2 linked regions of the Alloyangia pacifica genome follow. The protein of the gene in region 1 interacts with the protein of each later gene in a pairwise test. Links are inferred from orthologs where the notes say so. Each region holds a gene or a part of one and is shown in the gene's direction. Other genes may lie near its edges. The genes, in order: rlmN and ftsZ.

Region 1 (7,445 bases):
GGGCAGCCCCATGCCGAGGCTCTGCGAAAGGTCTGCGTCGACGCTCTGCCCGCTCATCCCCGCCCAAGGCCGCTCGAAGGACGTCTTGCCCGCCTCGGCCTGCTCGACGAACTGCTTCACCAGCGCCGAGGGGATGGCGAAGCCGATGCCGTTGGAGCCGCCCGAGCGGGTGAGGATCGAGGTGTTCACGCCAATGAGCTGGCCCTTGACGTCGATCAGCGCGCCGCCGGAGTTGCCCGGGTTGATCGGCGCGTCGGTCTGGATGAAATAGCCGCGGGCATTGCCGGTCGCGGTGCCCGACCGCGCGAGCCCCGAGACGATCCCCGAGCTCACGGTCTGCCCGACGCCGAAGGGGTTGCCGATCGCCAGCGCCAGCTCGCCCACCTCCACGGTGTCGCTGTCGCGCAGCGGCAGGAAAGGCATGCCCTTGGCGCCGTCGAGCTTGAGGATGGCGAGATCGGCCTCCTCGCCCGCCAAGAGCACCTCGGCGTCGTATTCGGCACCATTGTTGAGCACCACGCGAATGTCGGTGGCCTGGCCGACCACGTGGTAGTTCGACACGACGATGCCGTCTTCGGACAGGATCACCCCCGAGCCGAGCGAGTTCTGCACCCGCGGGCGGCCGCGGAAGTCTTGGAAAAGGTTCCCGAAAAGCGGATCTCCTGCAAACGGACTGCGGGCCTCGACCACGCGGCTGGCGTAGATGTTCACCACCGCGGGGGTGGCCTGTTTCACCAGTGGTACGAAGGAGAGGGAAATCTCCGCCTGGCTCTGCGGAACCTGGGTCTCGGCAAGGGCCGGGGCTGCGGTGACGGCGATGGCAAGTGCGGGAATGATCAGGATGTTTCGGAGCATTGTGCGGTCCTCCAGTGCCCTTGGATATGTCGAGGCAAGGGCGCGATTGCAAGTCACGGGCCAGTGCGCTTTGCGTGCGCATTTCGTGCACATGCCGCCGCCCTCCCCGCCGCGGAGGCTGGAAAAGCCCCGCGCGCCGTGCCAGAAGCCGCCGCGTCAGACATTGGAGTGCTCCTCATGCAGATCGTCTCGCTCATCGCCCGCCCCGGCACATTGGACACCGCGCTGGTCGAGAGCCTGCGCAACGCCTTCGGCGGCGGTCCGGTCACCGTGCTCTCGGACGGTGAGGCGGCGGAATTCCCGGTCGAGGCAATGCCCGGCAATTTCGGGGAGGTGCGCAGCTCGCTTACCGCGCAAGCCGACGTCAACATCCTGCCCGCCGAGGGGCGCCGCAAGAAGATGCTGCTGGCGGACATGGACAGTACGATGATCCAGCAGGAATGCATCGACGAGCTGGCCGAGGAAGCCGGAGTCGGCGCGCATGTGAAAGAGATCACCGCCCGCGCGATGAACGGCGAGCTCGACTTCGAGGGCGCGCTGACCGAGCGCGTGGCGCTGCTCAAGGGCCTGCCGGAGAGTGTGATCGGCAAGGTGCTCGAGACCCGCATCACGCTGATGCCGGGCGGGCCCGAGCTGGTCGCGACAATGAAGGCGAATGGCGCCTATGCCGCGCTGGTATCGGGCGGCTTCACCGCCTTCACCGCGCGCGTTGCCGAGAGGATCGGCTTCGACGAGAACCGCGCCAACAAGCTGCTGGTGGAAGACGGCAAGCTGACGGGCGTGCCGGCGCAGCCGATCCTGGGGCGCGAGGCCAAGGTGCAGGCGCTGGAGGAGATCAGCGCGCGGCTCGGCATCTCCGAGGCAGACGTGCTGGCGGTGGGCGACGGGGCGAATGACCTGGGCATGCTCGGCCGTGCCGGCTTCGGCGTCGCGTTGCATGCGAAGCCCTCGGTTCAGGCGGAGTGCGACCTGCGGGTGAACCTCGGCGATCTGACGGCGCTGCTGTTCCTGCAGGGCTATGCCCGCAGCGATTTCGAGGGCTGAACGGACGGCGGTTGGGAAAGGAGCAAGGAGGGATCAGACCCTCTTGGCCTTCCGCCTATTCACCCCGGCGCGATTGCAAAGAGAAGAAGGGGCGCTCTTGGCGCCCCTTATCCTTTCATGCGGCAAAGAGCGTGTCGAGGGGACGGACCTCGCCGGTCACCAGCCCGTCGAAGTTGCACAGCTCGGGGTTGAGAAAACGGTGCACGTCGGGATGCGCCGGATCCGCGACGCCAAGCCGCACCAGAAGCGAGGCCATGACGCATTCCGCCGCGCGGGTTGCGCCGTCGAGAATCTTCACCGCGACGCCGAGGCCACGCTGCGGCAGGATCGCGACGAAATACCCCTCGGCGCCGGTCTTGATGGCAACCGGCTCGAGCGCGGCGCGCATCAGCAGCGTGCAGGCGCGGCCCTCGCCGGCGACGAGATCGGGATAGGTGTAGATCGACTCGACCAGCTGCGCCCCGGCGCGGCTGAGACCGTCGTAGCGGTGATGCGCGCCGGCGAACCAGGCCATGGCCCGCGCCATGCCAAGCATCGAGGTGGCAAGGTTTGGCGCCGAGCAGCCGTCGATGCCGTAGCAGGGGCTGACCTCGTCGGTGACGGTCTCGAAGGCGTCGCGCACTGCAAGTTGCACCGGGTGTTCGGGAAGAACGTAGTCCGGGCCCGCACCGAGATACTGGCTCAACGTCAGGAAGCCGGCGTGTTTGCCCGAGCAGTTGTTGTGCACCCGGCAGGGGCTTTTGCCCTCGCGGATCATCTGCAGTTTCAGCGCCTTGTCCCGGCTCGGCTGGGGGCCGCAGCGCAGGTCGTCGTCGGAGAGTTCGAGGTCGGCGAGCCAGGCCTCGACCGCCCCCACGTGCATCGGCGCGCCCTGATGCGAGGCGCAGGCGAGCGCCAGCTGCGGCGGCGTCAGGTGCCAGGCCTCGGCGGCGCCCGAGGCGACCAGCGGCAGGGCCTGAATCATCTTCGACGAGGAGCGCGGGTAGACCACCGCCTGCGGGTCACCCCAGGCCTCGACGATGCCGCCGGATGTGTCACAAATGACCGCATGGCCAAGGTGCAGGCTCTCGGTCAGCGGTCCGCGGCGAACCTCGACGAGGGGCACGGCAGCGGTGACGGTGTCTTGGGGCATGTGGGTCCTCACAAACGAGCGATATTCTGCCATCGGGGCTTTCTCGCCCCGCGTGTTTCGGTCTATTGTCCCGCCGTCGAGCACGAATGGTCGCGCCGGTCAAGAGACCGACAGATGTCTGGAACAGAGCTGTCACAGGTCGGGGCGCGAACGGGCAACAAGAGGCAAGCACGGCTGGAGGCTGCAGGTATGAAGTCAATTCTCGGTGGGGTTCTGGGCGCGGCGCTCGCGCTTGGCGCGACGGCTGCGGTTGCGCAGGAGGAAAGCACCAACCGGGTGAACGCGATCACCGACTGGTCGGTCTTCGAGGGGCAGAGCCCCCGCGAATGCTGGGCGGTGACCACCTACAAGGAAAGCGTCAACACCAAGGACGGCCGCGTCGTATCGGTGAAGCGCGGCGACATCCTGCTTATGGTCTTCTACCGTCCCGAGGCCAATGTGATGGGTCAGGTGGCGTTCACCGGCGGTTATCCCTTTGCGGGCGGCTCGACCGTGGCCGTGGACATCTCGGGCGAGAAGTTCGACCTCTACACCGAGGGGGAATGGGCCTGGCCGGCGACCCCGCAGGACGATGCCAAGATCATCGCGGCGATGAAGCGCGGCTCCGACGCGGTGCTCAGCGCCGGTTCGAGCCGCGGCACCAAGACCAAGGACACCTTCTCGCTGCTCGGCTTCACGGCCGCGGTGGAAGACGCCCAGAAGCGCTGCAGCGGCTGAGCCGCAGGCACGTCGCCCTCGGGGCCGAAAGGCCGCAGGTCTGTTGAATTTTTCCGGGGCCATCCGCAGATGAGCTTCTTCAAGGGAACGCGCCTGCGCGTTCCCTTTGACTTATTGCAGCCGAATCCTGTATGGAGAGGCCTTCTTTTTCCGAGGATGACGTGATGACTGCCAGCGCGCCGATCACCCAGGACGTGGTGACGATCCCCCGCAAGCTGCCGGAAGACGGCAAGCTGAACCTCGTCGGGCTGACCCGCGACGCCCTGCGCGCCGCGTTGATCGAGGCCGGAACGCCAGAGAAGCAGGCGAAGATGCGTGTGGGTCAGATCTGGCAGTGGGTCTATCACTGGGGCGTGCGCGACTTCGCCGAGATGACCAACCTCGCCAAGGACTACCGGACGCTGCTCGATGACAAGTTCACCATCGACCTGCCCGAGATCGTCTCGAAACAGGTTTCGGAAGACGGCACCCGCAAGTATCTCGTGCGGATCGCCGGCGGACACGAGGTCGAGGTGGTCTACATCCCCGAGGAAGACCGTGGCACGCTCTGCATCTCGAGCCAGGTGGGCTGCACGTTGACCTGCTCGTTCTGCCACACCGGCACGCAGAAACTGGTACGCAACCTCACCGCGGGCGAGATCATCGGCCAGGTCATGCTAGCACGTGACGACCTCGGCGAGTGGCCCGAACCCGGTACAGGCACCGGCGAGAGCGGGCCGCGCCTCTTGTCGAACATCGTGCTCATGGGCATGGGCGAGCCGCTCTACAACTTCGACAACGTGCGCGACGCGATGAAGATCGCCATGGACGGCGAGGGGATCGCCCTGTCGCGCCGCCGCATCACCCTCTCGACCTCGGGCGTGGTGCCGGAGATCGCCAAATGCGCCGAAGAGATCGGCTGCCTGCTGGCCGTAAGCTTCCACGCCACCACCGACGAGGTGCGCAACAAGCTTGTGCCGATCAACAAGCGCTGGAACATCGAAGAGCTGCTGAACACCCTTCGCGAGTATCCGCGCTTGTCGAATTCCGAGCGCATCACTTTTGAGTATGTGATGCTCAAGGACGTGAACGACACCGATGCCGATGCGCGCCGCCTGGTGAAGCTGATCCAGGGCATTCCCGCCAAGATCAACCTCATCCCGTTCAACGAATGGCCCGGCGCCCCCTACCAGCGCTCGGATTGGCCGCGGATCAAGCAGTTCGCCGACATCATCTACAAGGCAGGTTACGCCTCGCCGATCCGTACCCCGCGCGGCGAGGACATCATGGCCGCCTGCGGCCAGCTGAAATCGGCCACCGAACGCGCCCGCAAATCGCGCAAGCAAATCGAGGCCGAGACTGGCCTCGGCGGCGCGGCTTGACTTACCTGATTTAAACAATCAGGATTACCTCACCCAGCCAGTCCCGTCTTCGGGACAGCCCGGATCGACGGCCCTTCAGGGGCGACTGGCTGGGAGAGGTTCCATGCGACATGAACGGTTCGACCGGGTGGCTCTGCGCCCCGCGGAAACGCGGGTGGTACAGCTGCTGCGGCTCTGGCGCGAGGCGGACGAGGCCACTGCGCAGCTCGAGCTGCGCGATGCGCTCGGGTTCAGCCGCGCGCGTTCCTGCCTGCGCGCCTTCGGGGACTTCGCCGAGATCCTGACCCGCCACGGCTGGCACGGGCCGCTGATTCTGCCCACCGACGCCTTGGGCGTCTCGGACGACGAGCGCGCGATCGCGCGTTTCGTCATGACCGCCACCGAGCAGGACCGCGACCTCGCGCTGGCCGAGGCCGCCATGCTGGTGCTGCCGGCGCATATCCTGCCGCTCGCCAATGCCGCCGAGCGGGTCGGCCTGCCGCTGCTCTGCGAGGAATGCCGCAGGCGGCTGGAGTGTTCGCTCAACTGACCGCTGCCTCCATCGCACAATGCGACACTGGGCCCCTTGACCTTCCAGTGACTGGAACCCCTATGTAGGGAGCCGACCAGTATTGGAAGGAGTCGCGCCATGGCCCAAGACAGCCTGCGCTTCGAAGTGACGAAGATGACCTGCGGCGGCTGCGCCGGACGCGCGCAAAGGGCGCTCGCGGGGGTCGAGGGGGTCACCGACGCCTCGGTGAACCTCGCGACGAAGATGGCGCATGTGGAGGGCAGCGCCGGCGTCCCTGCCCTGCGCGCCGCGCTCGACAAGGCGGGCTACCCGGCGCGCGAGGCTGCCCTGCGCCTCGGCATCGCGGGGATGAGCTGCGCCTCCTGTGCGGGGCGTGTGGAGCGGGCGCTGGCGGGTGTACCGGGTGTGCTCTCGGCCAATGTGAACCTCGCCAGCGAGACCGCCGAGGTGAAATTGCTCGCGGGCTCCGCCGAGGCTGCCGCGCTGATCCGCGCGGTCGAGGGGGCGGGTTACAAGGCCAGCCTCACCAGCGACGACAGCGCCGAACAGGCGGCGCGCAAGACCGCCGAGCAGGCGGCGCTGAAGCGTGACCTGATCATTGCCGCCGCGCTGACAGCGCCAGTCTTCCTGATGGAGATGGGCGGGCATTTCATCCCCGGCATGCATCATTTGATCGCCGCGACCATCGGCACCACCAGCGCCTGGTTCATCCAGTTCGTGCTGGTCACCGCCGTGCTCGTGTGGCCGGGCCGGCGCTTCTACCAGATCGGCCTGCCATTGCTGCTCAAGGGCGCTCCGGACATGAACTCGCTGGTCGCGCTCGGCACGCTGGCGGCCTGGCTCTATTCCACCGTCGCGCTCTTCCTGCCCGGGCTGCTGCCCGAGGGCACGCGGGCGGTCTATTTCGAGGCCGCGGCGGTCATTGTCACGCTGATCCTGCTCGGTCGATTCCTCGAGGCGCGGGCGAAGGGCCGCACCGGGGCGGCGATCAAGCGGCTGGTCGGGCTGAAACCCTCAACCGCGCGGGTCGAGCGCGGCGGCGAGATCACCGAGCTGCCGATTGCCGACGTAACGCTGGGCGATGTGCTGCATGTCCGCCCCGGCGAGCGCATCGCAGTCGATGGCGAGGTGCTCACCGGGCGCTCCTACGTCGATGAAAGCATGATCACCGGCGAACCCGTGCCCATCGAGAAATCCGAGGGCGCCACGGTCGTTGGCGGCACGGTCAACGGCGCGGGCGCACTCAGTTTCCGGGCGACGGCTGTCGGCGCAGACACCATGCTGGCGCGGATCATCGCCATGGTCGAAGAGGCGCAGGGGGCCAAGCTGCCGATCCAGGCGCTCGCCGACAAGGTGGTGATCTGGTTCGTGCCGGCGGTCATGGCCGTGGCTGCGCTGACCTTCCTGGCCTGGCTCATCTTCGGCCCCTCCCCCGCCCTCACCTACGCGCTGGTCGCCGGGGTCTCGGTGCTGATCGTCGCCTGCCCCTGCGCCATGGGGCTCGCCACGCCGACCTCGATCATGGTGGGCACCGGGCGGGCGGCCGAACTGGGTGTGCTCTTCCGCAAGGGGGACGCGCTGCAGCGGCTTGAAAGCGTCGGCATCGTCGCCTTCGACAAGACCGGCACGCTAACAGAGGGCCGCCCCGAGCTCGTGCGCAAAACCGCCGCGCCGGGCTTCGCCGAGGCCGAGGTGCTGCGCCTTGCCGCCAGCGCCGAGCAAAGCTCGGAGCATCCCATCGCGCGGGCGCTGGAGCGCGCCGCCGAGGGCCCCCTTCCAAAGGCCGAGGACGTCGAGGCGATCGCGGGGCATGGTCTCAGCGCCA
Region 2 (7,502 bases), 1.5 Mb from region 1 along the record:
GGGAAATCATGCGGGTCGGCGATCCGCTTGAAAACTGAGGGCGTTACGCGCCCCAACTATAAAAGCAGCGCCCCCAGGCAGGGCGCGGTGAACGAGGCGGCAGTCTTCCCAGAATCAACTCAGGGTCGCACGCCGTGGTGAATCAGGTTCGCGCGCCGAATTGAGCGGCACGCGGGCAGCTGACCGGGGCAAACCCCGGCGGCAGGCATGGCGGGCATGGCCCGCGCAACGAGGCGGTTTTGGGGATGTCGAGCAGGGCAGCTCCCAAAGTGGCGGTATTGATGGGCGGACCTTCGGCTGAGCGCGAGGTCTCGCTGAGTTCCGGTCGGGAATGTGCCGCCGCTTTGCGGAATGAGGGATTTGAGGTGATCGACCTAGACGCGGGGCCCGACTTGGCCGCGCGGCTTGTGGACCTGTCTCCCGACGTCGTTTTCAACGCACTTCATGGCCGCTGGGGCGAGGATGGCTGCGTGCAGGGCCTGCTCGAGTGGATGCGGATCCCCTACACCCATTCCGGCGTGCTGGCCTCGGCCGTGGCGATGGACAAGGAACGCTCCAAGCAGGTCTACCGCGACGTGGGTCTGCCGGTGGTCGACAGCCTGCTGGCCTCCAAGGCCGAGGTTGCCGCCAGCCACCTGTTGCCGCCCCCCTATGTGGTGAAGCCCTACAACGAGGGCAGCTCGGTCGGCGTCTACCTTGTGATGGATGGCGCCAATCAGCCGCCGCAGCTCTCCGAGGAGATGCCCGAGACGGTGATGGTCGAGACCTATGCGCCGGGCCGCGAGCTGACCACTACGGTGCTCGGCGACCGCGCGCTGACGGTGACCGACATCATCACCGAGGGCTGGTACGACTACGACGCCAAGTACAAGGCCGGCGGCTCACGCCACGTGGTGCCCGCCGAGATCCCGCAGCAGATCTTCGATGCCTGCCTCGATTACGCGCTGCGCGCTCACAAGGCGCTTGGCTGCCGCGGCCTCAGCCGGACCGATTTCCGTTGGGACGAGAGTCGCGGTCTGGATGGGCTGGTGCTGCTCGAGACGAACACCCAGCCGGGCATGACGCCCACCTCGCTGGCCCCTGAGCAGGCGCAGGCCTGCGGCATGACCTTCGGCGCGCTCTGCCGCTGGATGGTGGAGGACGCCTCATGCGACAGGTAGGAGCCGCGCCCGCCCGCGCGCCACAGGCGCAGGCCGGTCGCGCACAGGTATTCCGGTCCGATCCGGCGCCGTCGCGGCTGAAGTACCGGCTCGAGCGGCTCATGCTGACGCCGCTCTTCCGCTTCTCGCTGCGCTTCGGGCTGCCGTTCCTGGTCGGGCTCGGCGGCGCGAGTTGGTATTTCTCGATCGACAGCAACCGCGAGGCCTTTATCGGCGCGGTGCAGTCGGTGCGTGACCAGATCGAGGGCCGCCCGGAGTTCCGCGTCAACCTCATGGCCATCGACGGCGCCAGCGAGAGCGTCGCGGAGGACGTGCGCGAGATCCTCTCGTTGGACTTCCCGCTCAGCTCCTTCGACCTCGACCTCGAAGAGATGCATGGCATCGTCACAGGGCTCGACGCGGTCAAATCGGCGAGCCTGCGGATCAAACAGGGAGGGGTGCTCGAGGTCTCCGTTGTCGAGCGGGTTCCCGTGGTGCTCTGGCGGGGTCTGCGCGGGCTCGAGTTGCGGGACGAGACCGGCGTTTTCGTCGGTCCGGCGGGCACCCGTGCCGCGCATCCTGAACTGCCGGTGATCGCCGGGGCAGGGGCCGAGGCCGACGTGCCCGAGGCGCTTGAACTCTTCGCTGCCGCGGCGCCGCTGGCGGGCCGTCTGCGCGGGTTGGAGCGCATCGGCAACCGGCGTTGGGACGTGGTTCTGGACGAGGGGCAGCGGATCCTGCTGCCCGAAGAGGGCGCCGTGCAGGCGCTCGAACGGGCGATGGCGATGGATGGCGCCGTCGACATGCTTTCACGCGACATCGCGGCGGTGGACCTGCGGCTGGCGCAGCGCCCGACGCTGCGGCTGCATCAGGACGCGGCACAGGAATACTGGCGGATCAAGTCCATCGAGACCGGGGAAAAACGATAATGTTCGAGCTTTACGAGTCCCAGCGCGCGATGCGCAACATGCGCAAGGCGGCGATGCAGCGCGGTGTCGTTGCGGTGCTGGATGTGGGCAGCTCGAAGATCGCCTGCCTGGTGCTTCGCTTCGATGGCACCGAGCGCGGCACGGACAGCGGCGTCGGCTCGCTGGCTGGTCAGGCGGGCTTTCGGGTGATCGGTGCGGCCACCACCCGCTCGCGCGGGGTGCGCTTCGGGGAGATCGCCGCGATGAGCGAGACGGAACGCGCGATCCGCACCGCGGTGCAGGCGGCGCAGAAGATGGCGGGCATCCGGGTCGACCACGTCATCGCCTGCTTCTCGGGCGCCGAGCCGCGCAGCTACGGGCTCGACGGCAAGGTGAGCATCGACGGCAGCATGGTGACCGAGCAGGACGTGGCACGGGTGCTCTCGGCCTGTGACGTGCCCGACGTGGGCCATGGCCGCGAGGTGCTGCACGCGCAGCCGGTGAACTTCGCGCTCGACCATCGCTCGGGCCTCAGTGACCCGCGCGGGCAGATCGGCCGCGAGCTGACCTGCGACATGCATATGCTGACGGTCAACGCCCAGGCGATCCAGAACCTCGCCCATTGTGTCAAGCGCTGCGATCTCGAGCTCGCAGGCATCGCCAGCTCGGCTTACGTGTCGGGCGTCGCGGCGCTCGTCGAGGATGAGCAGGAGCTGGGCGCGGCCTGCATCGACATGGGCGGCGGCGCCACCGGCGTGTCGATCTTCATGAAGAAGCACATGATCTACGGCGACGCGGTGCCGATGGGCGGCGATCACGTCACCGGCGACATCTCGATGGGGCTGCAGATCCCCATGGCCATGGCCGAGCGCATCAAGACCTTCTACGGCGGCGTGCATGCCACCGGGATGGACGACCGCGAGATGATCGAGATCTCGGGCGACACCGGTGACTGGCACCACGACCGCCGGCAGGTGAGCCGTGCCGAGCTGATCGGCATCATGCGCCCGCGGGTCGAGGAAATCCTCGAGGAGGTGCGCGCCTGCCTCGACGCGGCGGGCTTCGAGCATCTGCCGAGCCAGCAGATCGTGCTGACCGGCGCGGCGAGCCAGATCCCCGGTCTCGACGGGCTGGCGAGCCGGATCCTCGGCAGCCAGGTGCGCCTTGGCCGTCCGATGCGCGTGCACGGGCTGCCGCAGGCCGTCACCGGGCCGGGCTTTGCTTCGGCGGTGGGCATGTGCCTCTTCGCGGCGCATCCGCAGGACGAATGGTGGGACTTCGAAATTCCGATCGAGCGCTATTCCTCGCGGTCGCTCCTGAAAGCGGTGAAGTGGTTCCGCGACAACTGGTAAGCGCATTTCTTGCCGCAGAAAACGCTCTGTTCACGAAGAGTTCGGGGTGACGCCGCGCAGAGAAACCGCGTAATGTGAAGGCTGATCCGCGCGCAAGACGCGGTCAGGGAGAGGCGAGCAGGCATCTCCGACACAGACAAAGAGATTCGGCTGCGCCTTCTGCCAAGCAGGGGGTGTCCCTGAGGTGTGTTGTATTACCGCCAGCGTCAGACGCAAGACTTGGTAGGGACTGGCGAAATCTCGCGCGAATAGTCAATCCTAAAGCCATATTTCGTGGTGGATCTGTGTTTTTTACGTGACCCAGCGCTAGGATCCCGGTAATAATTGTCGCAAGGCGCAGGACAGGCGCGAAACAAGTCATAAACGACAGGCGGAACATCACATGGCACTCAATCTCTCGATGCCCGGCCAGGAAGAGCTCAAGCCCCGGATCACCGTATTCGGCGTCGGCGGCGCTGGTGGCAACGCAGTCAACAACATGATCACCAAGCAGCTCGAAGGCGTGGACTTCGTGGTTGCCAACACCGACGCGCAGGCGCTGCAGCAGAGCCTGTCGACCGCCAAGGTCCAGCTTGGCGTGAAGGTGACCGAGGGTCTTGGCGCAGGCGCCCGCCCGTCGGTTGGCTCGGCGGCCGCCGAAGAGAGCATCGAGCAGATCGTCGATCACCTCGCGGGCGCGCATATGTGCTTCATCACCGCCGGCATGGGCGGCGGCACCGGCACCGGCGCGGCCCCGATCATCGCGCAGGCCGCGCGTGAGCTCGGTGTGCTGACTGTCGGCGTGGTGACCAAGCCCTTCCAGTTCGAAGGCGCCAAGCGCATGCGCCAGGCGGAAGACGGCGTCGAGCACCTGCAGAAGGTGGTCGACACGCTGATCATCATCCCGAACCAGAACCTGTTCCGTCTGGCCAACGAGAAGACCACCTTCACCGAGGCTTTCAGCCTTGCCGACGACGTGCTCTACCAAGGCGTCAAGGGTGTGACCGACCTCATGGTTCGCCCGGGCCTCATCAACCTCGACTTCGCCGACGTGCGCGCGGTGATGGACGAGATGGGCAAGGCGATGATGGGCACCGGCGAGGCGGACGGCGAAGATCGCGCCATCCAGGCCGCCGAGAAGGCCATCGCCAACCCGCTGCTCGACGAAATCAGCCTCAAGGGCGCCAAGGGCGTGCTCATCAACATCACCGGTGGCCACGACCTCACCCTGTTCGAGCTTGACGAGGCGGCCAACCGCATCCGCGAGGAAGTGGACGCAGACGCCAACATCATCGTGGGCTCGACCCTTGACGACACGATGGAAGGCCGCATGCGGGTTTCGGTCGTCGCGACCGGCATCGACGCTTCGGGCTCGCAGGGTGAAATGCCCGTGCCGCGCCGTCCGCTGTCGCAGCCGCTCGCCCAGCCGGAAGAACAGCCCGTTGCCGCCGCCCCGGCGCCGCAGCAGCCCGTCGCCCCGCAGCCGGTGGCCGCACAGGCCGCGCCGCAGCACGCTCCGGTGGCAACCCAGCAAACCTACGAAGAAGACGAACCGTCGCTCTTCGGCGAGATGGGGGGTGCCCAGCAGGAGGTGGCCGAGACCGATGACGGTCTGCCGCCGCCCGCCTACCGCCCGCAGCCGGTCCAGCGCCAGCCCGACCACGCGCCTCTCGACGTCGCGCCCGACAGCTTCGTGGCGCCGCGCGCCCCGGGTCAGCCTTCGGCCGACACGATGAAGCGCCTGCACGCCGCGGCGGCCCGCAACAACCGCCAGGGCCAGCCCGCCGGGGCGCGTCCGCAGCAGGCCGAACCGCAGCGCGCGCCGGAAGCCGAGAAGCCCCGCTTCGGGATCAACTCGCTGATCAACCGCATGACTGGCCACCACGCCCACGAACAGCAGGCCCAGCCCGCTGCGCCGGCAGCGCCTCAACCGCAGCCGCAGGCCCGCCGCCAGCCGCCGATGCAGGCCCAGCGTCCGGCGCCCGCCCCGGCCCCGGAAGAGGCGCCCGAGCAGGACCGGATCGAGATCCCGGCCTTCCTGCGCCGCCAGGCAAACTGACATATTTCACCCGCGCGGGCTCGCGCGGGTGCACGATCTGCGCAAGGCGCGTCGGAACACCCTCTCGGAAGAGAGGGTGTTTTTCGTTGTAAACCAAGTATTTGGCGGAGGTTCGCGAAGGTCCGGCGTGCATCCGCCCATTAGGAAACCCGCATGTTTCACTTCGTTGCAATACTTGATTTGAGAACTTGTCCCCCTGTGAGTATCTCCCTCCCAGCAAAGGTGCGCGCCGCTGGGGAGGGGGCGCTCCAGACAAAGGTGACCAAAGTGCAAACGACGATCCGCAGTGCAGTGAGCTTCCAGGGCGTGGGCCTTCATTCCGGCGCGCCTGTCCGGATGACCATTTGCCCGGCCGCCGCCGAGCACGGCATCTGGTTCAAGCGCACGGACATCGAAATCGGCGACGCCCTCGTCCCCGCCCGCTTCGACGCGGTCGAGATCTCGCCGCTCTGCACCCTCATCAAGAACCGCGCCGGCGTCTCGGTGTCGACCATCGAACACGTGATGGCCGCGCTCGCCGGTTGCGGCATCCACAACGCGCTGATCGAGATCGACGGTCCCGAGGTTCCGATCGTCGACGGCTCCGCCGCACCCTTCGTTCGCGCGATCCTCGCGCGCGGCGTGCGCGAATTGCGTGCTCCGGTCCGCGCCATCGAGATTCTCAAGACCGTCGAGGTCGAGACCCCAGGTGGCTGGGCGCGCCTGTCTCCGGGACAGGGCACCACGATGGAGTTCCACATCGATTTCGCCGACGCCGCGATCGGCACCCAGGACAAGGCGATCAACCTCGCCAACGGCAGCTTCGTGCGTGAGCTCTGCGACAGCCGCACCTTCTGCCGCCAGGCCGATGTCGACGCGATGCAGGCCAATGGACTGGCGCTCGGCGGCACCTACGAGAACGCCGTCGTGGTCGATGGCGACAAGGTCCTTTCGCCGGGTGGCCTGCGCCACACCGACGAGGCCGTGCGCCACAAGATGCTCGACGCCCTTGGCGATCTCTACACCGCTGGCGCGCCGATCATCGGCCATTATACCGGCTTCAAGGCTGGCCACGCGATCACCAACAAGCTGCTGCATGCGCTCTTCTCGACAGACGGTGCTTACCGGCTGACAGTGTGCGATGCGCAGATGTCCGCGCGCCTTCCAGGCGCCGGTGTCGAACGCGACGAGATCCCCGCGGTTGCCTGACAGCGGCGGCGTGCTCAAATCGCCGTTAAGGCGTTTTGCCCCGGAAATTTCTGTGCTAGGACCGAGCCAAGGCCCCGGAGGGGGCTTGGCAAGGAATGTGAGGTAAGTCGGGCATGGCAGGCGGCAGGTCGCGAAATGCGGTGATCGGGGCGGCTTTCTCCGCGATTCTCCTGGTAGGCTGCTCGGCTCAAGAGCAGCCCGGAACCGGCCCTGGCGGGGTTCCGATCGAGAACTACACCGCCGAGCAGATTTTCGAACGCGGCGAGTTCGAGATGGAGCGTAGCGACGCCGAGCGCGCTGCGTACTACTTCGGCGAAGTCGAGCGGCTCTATCCCTATTCGGACTGGGCCAAGCGGGCGCTGATCATGCAGGCCTACAGCTACCACCGGGCCAAGGATTATGAAAATTCCCGCTCGGCGGCACAGCGCTACATCGACTTCTATCCCAGCGACGAGGATGCCGCCTATGCGCAGTATCTTCTGGCGCTGTCCTATTACGACCAGATCGAGGAAGTCGGTCGCGACCAGGGGCTGACCTTCCAGGCGCTGCAGGCGCTGCGCACGGTGATCGAGCGCTATCCCGACAGCGAATACGCGCGCAGCTCGATCCTGAAGTTCGACCTCGCCTTCGACCACCTCGCGGCGAAGGAGATGGAGATCGGGCGCTACTATCTCAAGCGCGAGAATTACGGTGCCGCGATCAGCCGCTTCCGCGTCGTGGTCGAGGATTTCCAGACCACCACCCACACCGCCGAGGCGCTGCACCGGCTGGTCGAGGCTTATCTTTCGCTGGGGCTGGTTGAAGAGGCGCAGAGTGCCGGGGCGATCCTTGGATACAACTACCGAGGCACGCAATGGTACCAGGACAGCTACAAGCT

What was found.
Region 2: the proteins of rlmN (region 1) and ftsZ interact in binary tests that used the Escherichia coli proteins (3 or more experiments, as listed by UniProt). The link is inferred for Alloyangia pacifica from one-to-one orthologs.

Annotation. Positions count from the first base shown.
Region 1 is NZ_CP022189.1:2,547,387-2,554,831, forward strand. What follows is about bases 3,109-6,010. They hold rlmN (23S rRNA (adenine(2503)-C(2))-methyltransferase RlmN), read left to right. Parts: upstream 3,109-3,912; coding sequence 3,913-5,109; downstream 5,110-6,010. Other genes in these bases: CEW88_RS12335 (invasion associated locus B family protein), read left to right, coding at 3,221-3,748; CEW88_RS12345 (hypothetical protein), read left to right, coding at 5,213-5,638; CEW88_RS12350 (heavy metal translocating P-type ATPase), read left to right, coding at 5,738-6,010. Outside these bases: CEW88_RS12320 (trypsin-like peptidase domain-containing protein), read right to left, coding at 1-855; phosphoserine phosphatase SerB, read left to right, coding at 1,033-1,899; CEW88_RS12330 (asparaginase), read right to left, coding at 2,015-3,031; more of CEW88_RS12350, read left to right, coding at 6,011-7,445.
Region 2 is NZ_CP022189.1:1,043,690-1,051,191, forward strand. Bases 3,151-6,109 are described here. They hold ftsZ (cell division protein FtsZ), read left to right. Parts: upstream 3,151-3,781; coding sequence 3,782-5,437; downstream 5,438-6,109. Other genes in these bases: ftsA (cell division protein FtsA), read left to right, coding at 3,151-3,399; lpxC (UDP-3-O-acyl-N-acetylglucosamine deacetylase), read left to right, coding at 5,705-6,109. Also shown: murB (UDP-N-acetylmuramate dehydrogenase), read left to right, coding at 1-38; CEW88_RS05070 (D-alanine--D-alanine ligase), read left to right, coding at 246-1,160; CEW88_RS05075 (cell division protein FtsQ/DivIB), read left to right, coding at 1,148-2,068; more of ftsA, read left to right, coding at 2,068-3,150; more of lpxC, read left to right, coding at 6,110-6,625; CEW88_RS05095 (outer membrane protein assembly factor BamD), read left to right, coding at 6,739-7,502. UniProt on the Escherichia coli protein: Essential cell division protein that forms a contractile ring structure (Z ring) at the future cell division site. The regulation of the ring assembly controls the timing and the location of cell division.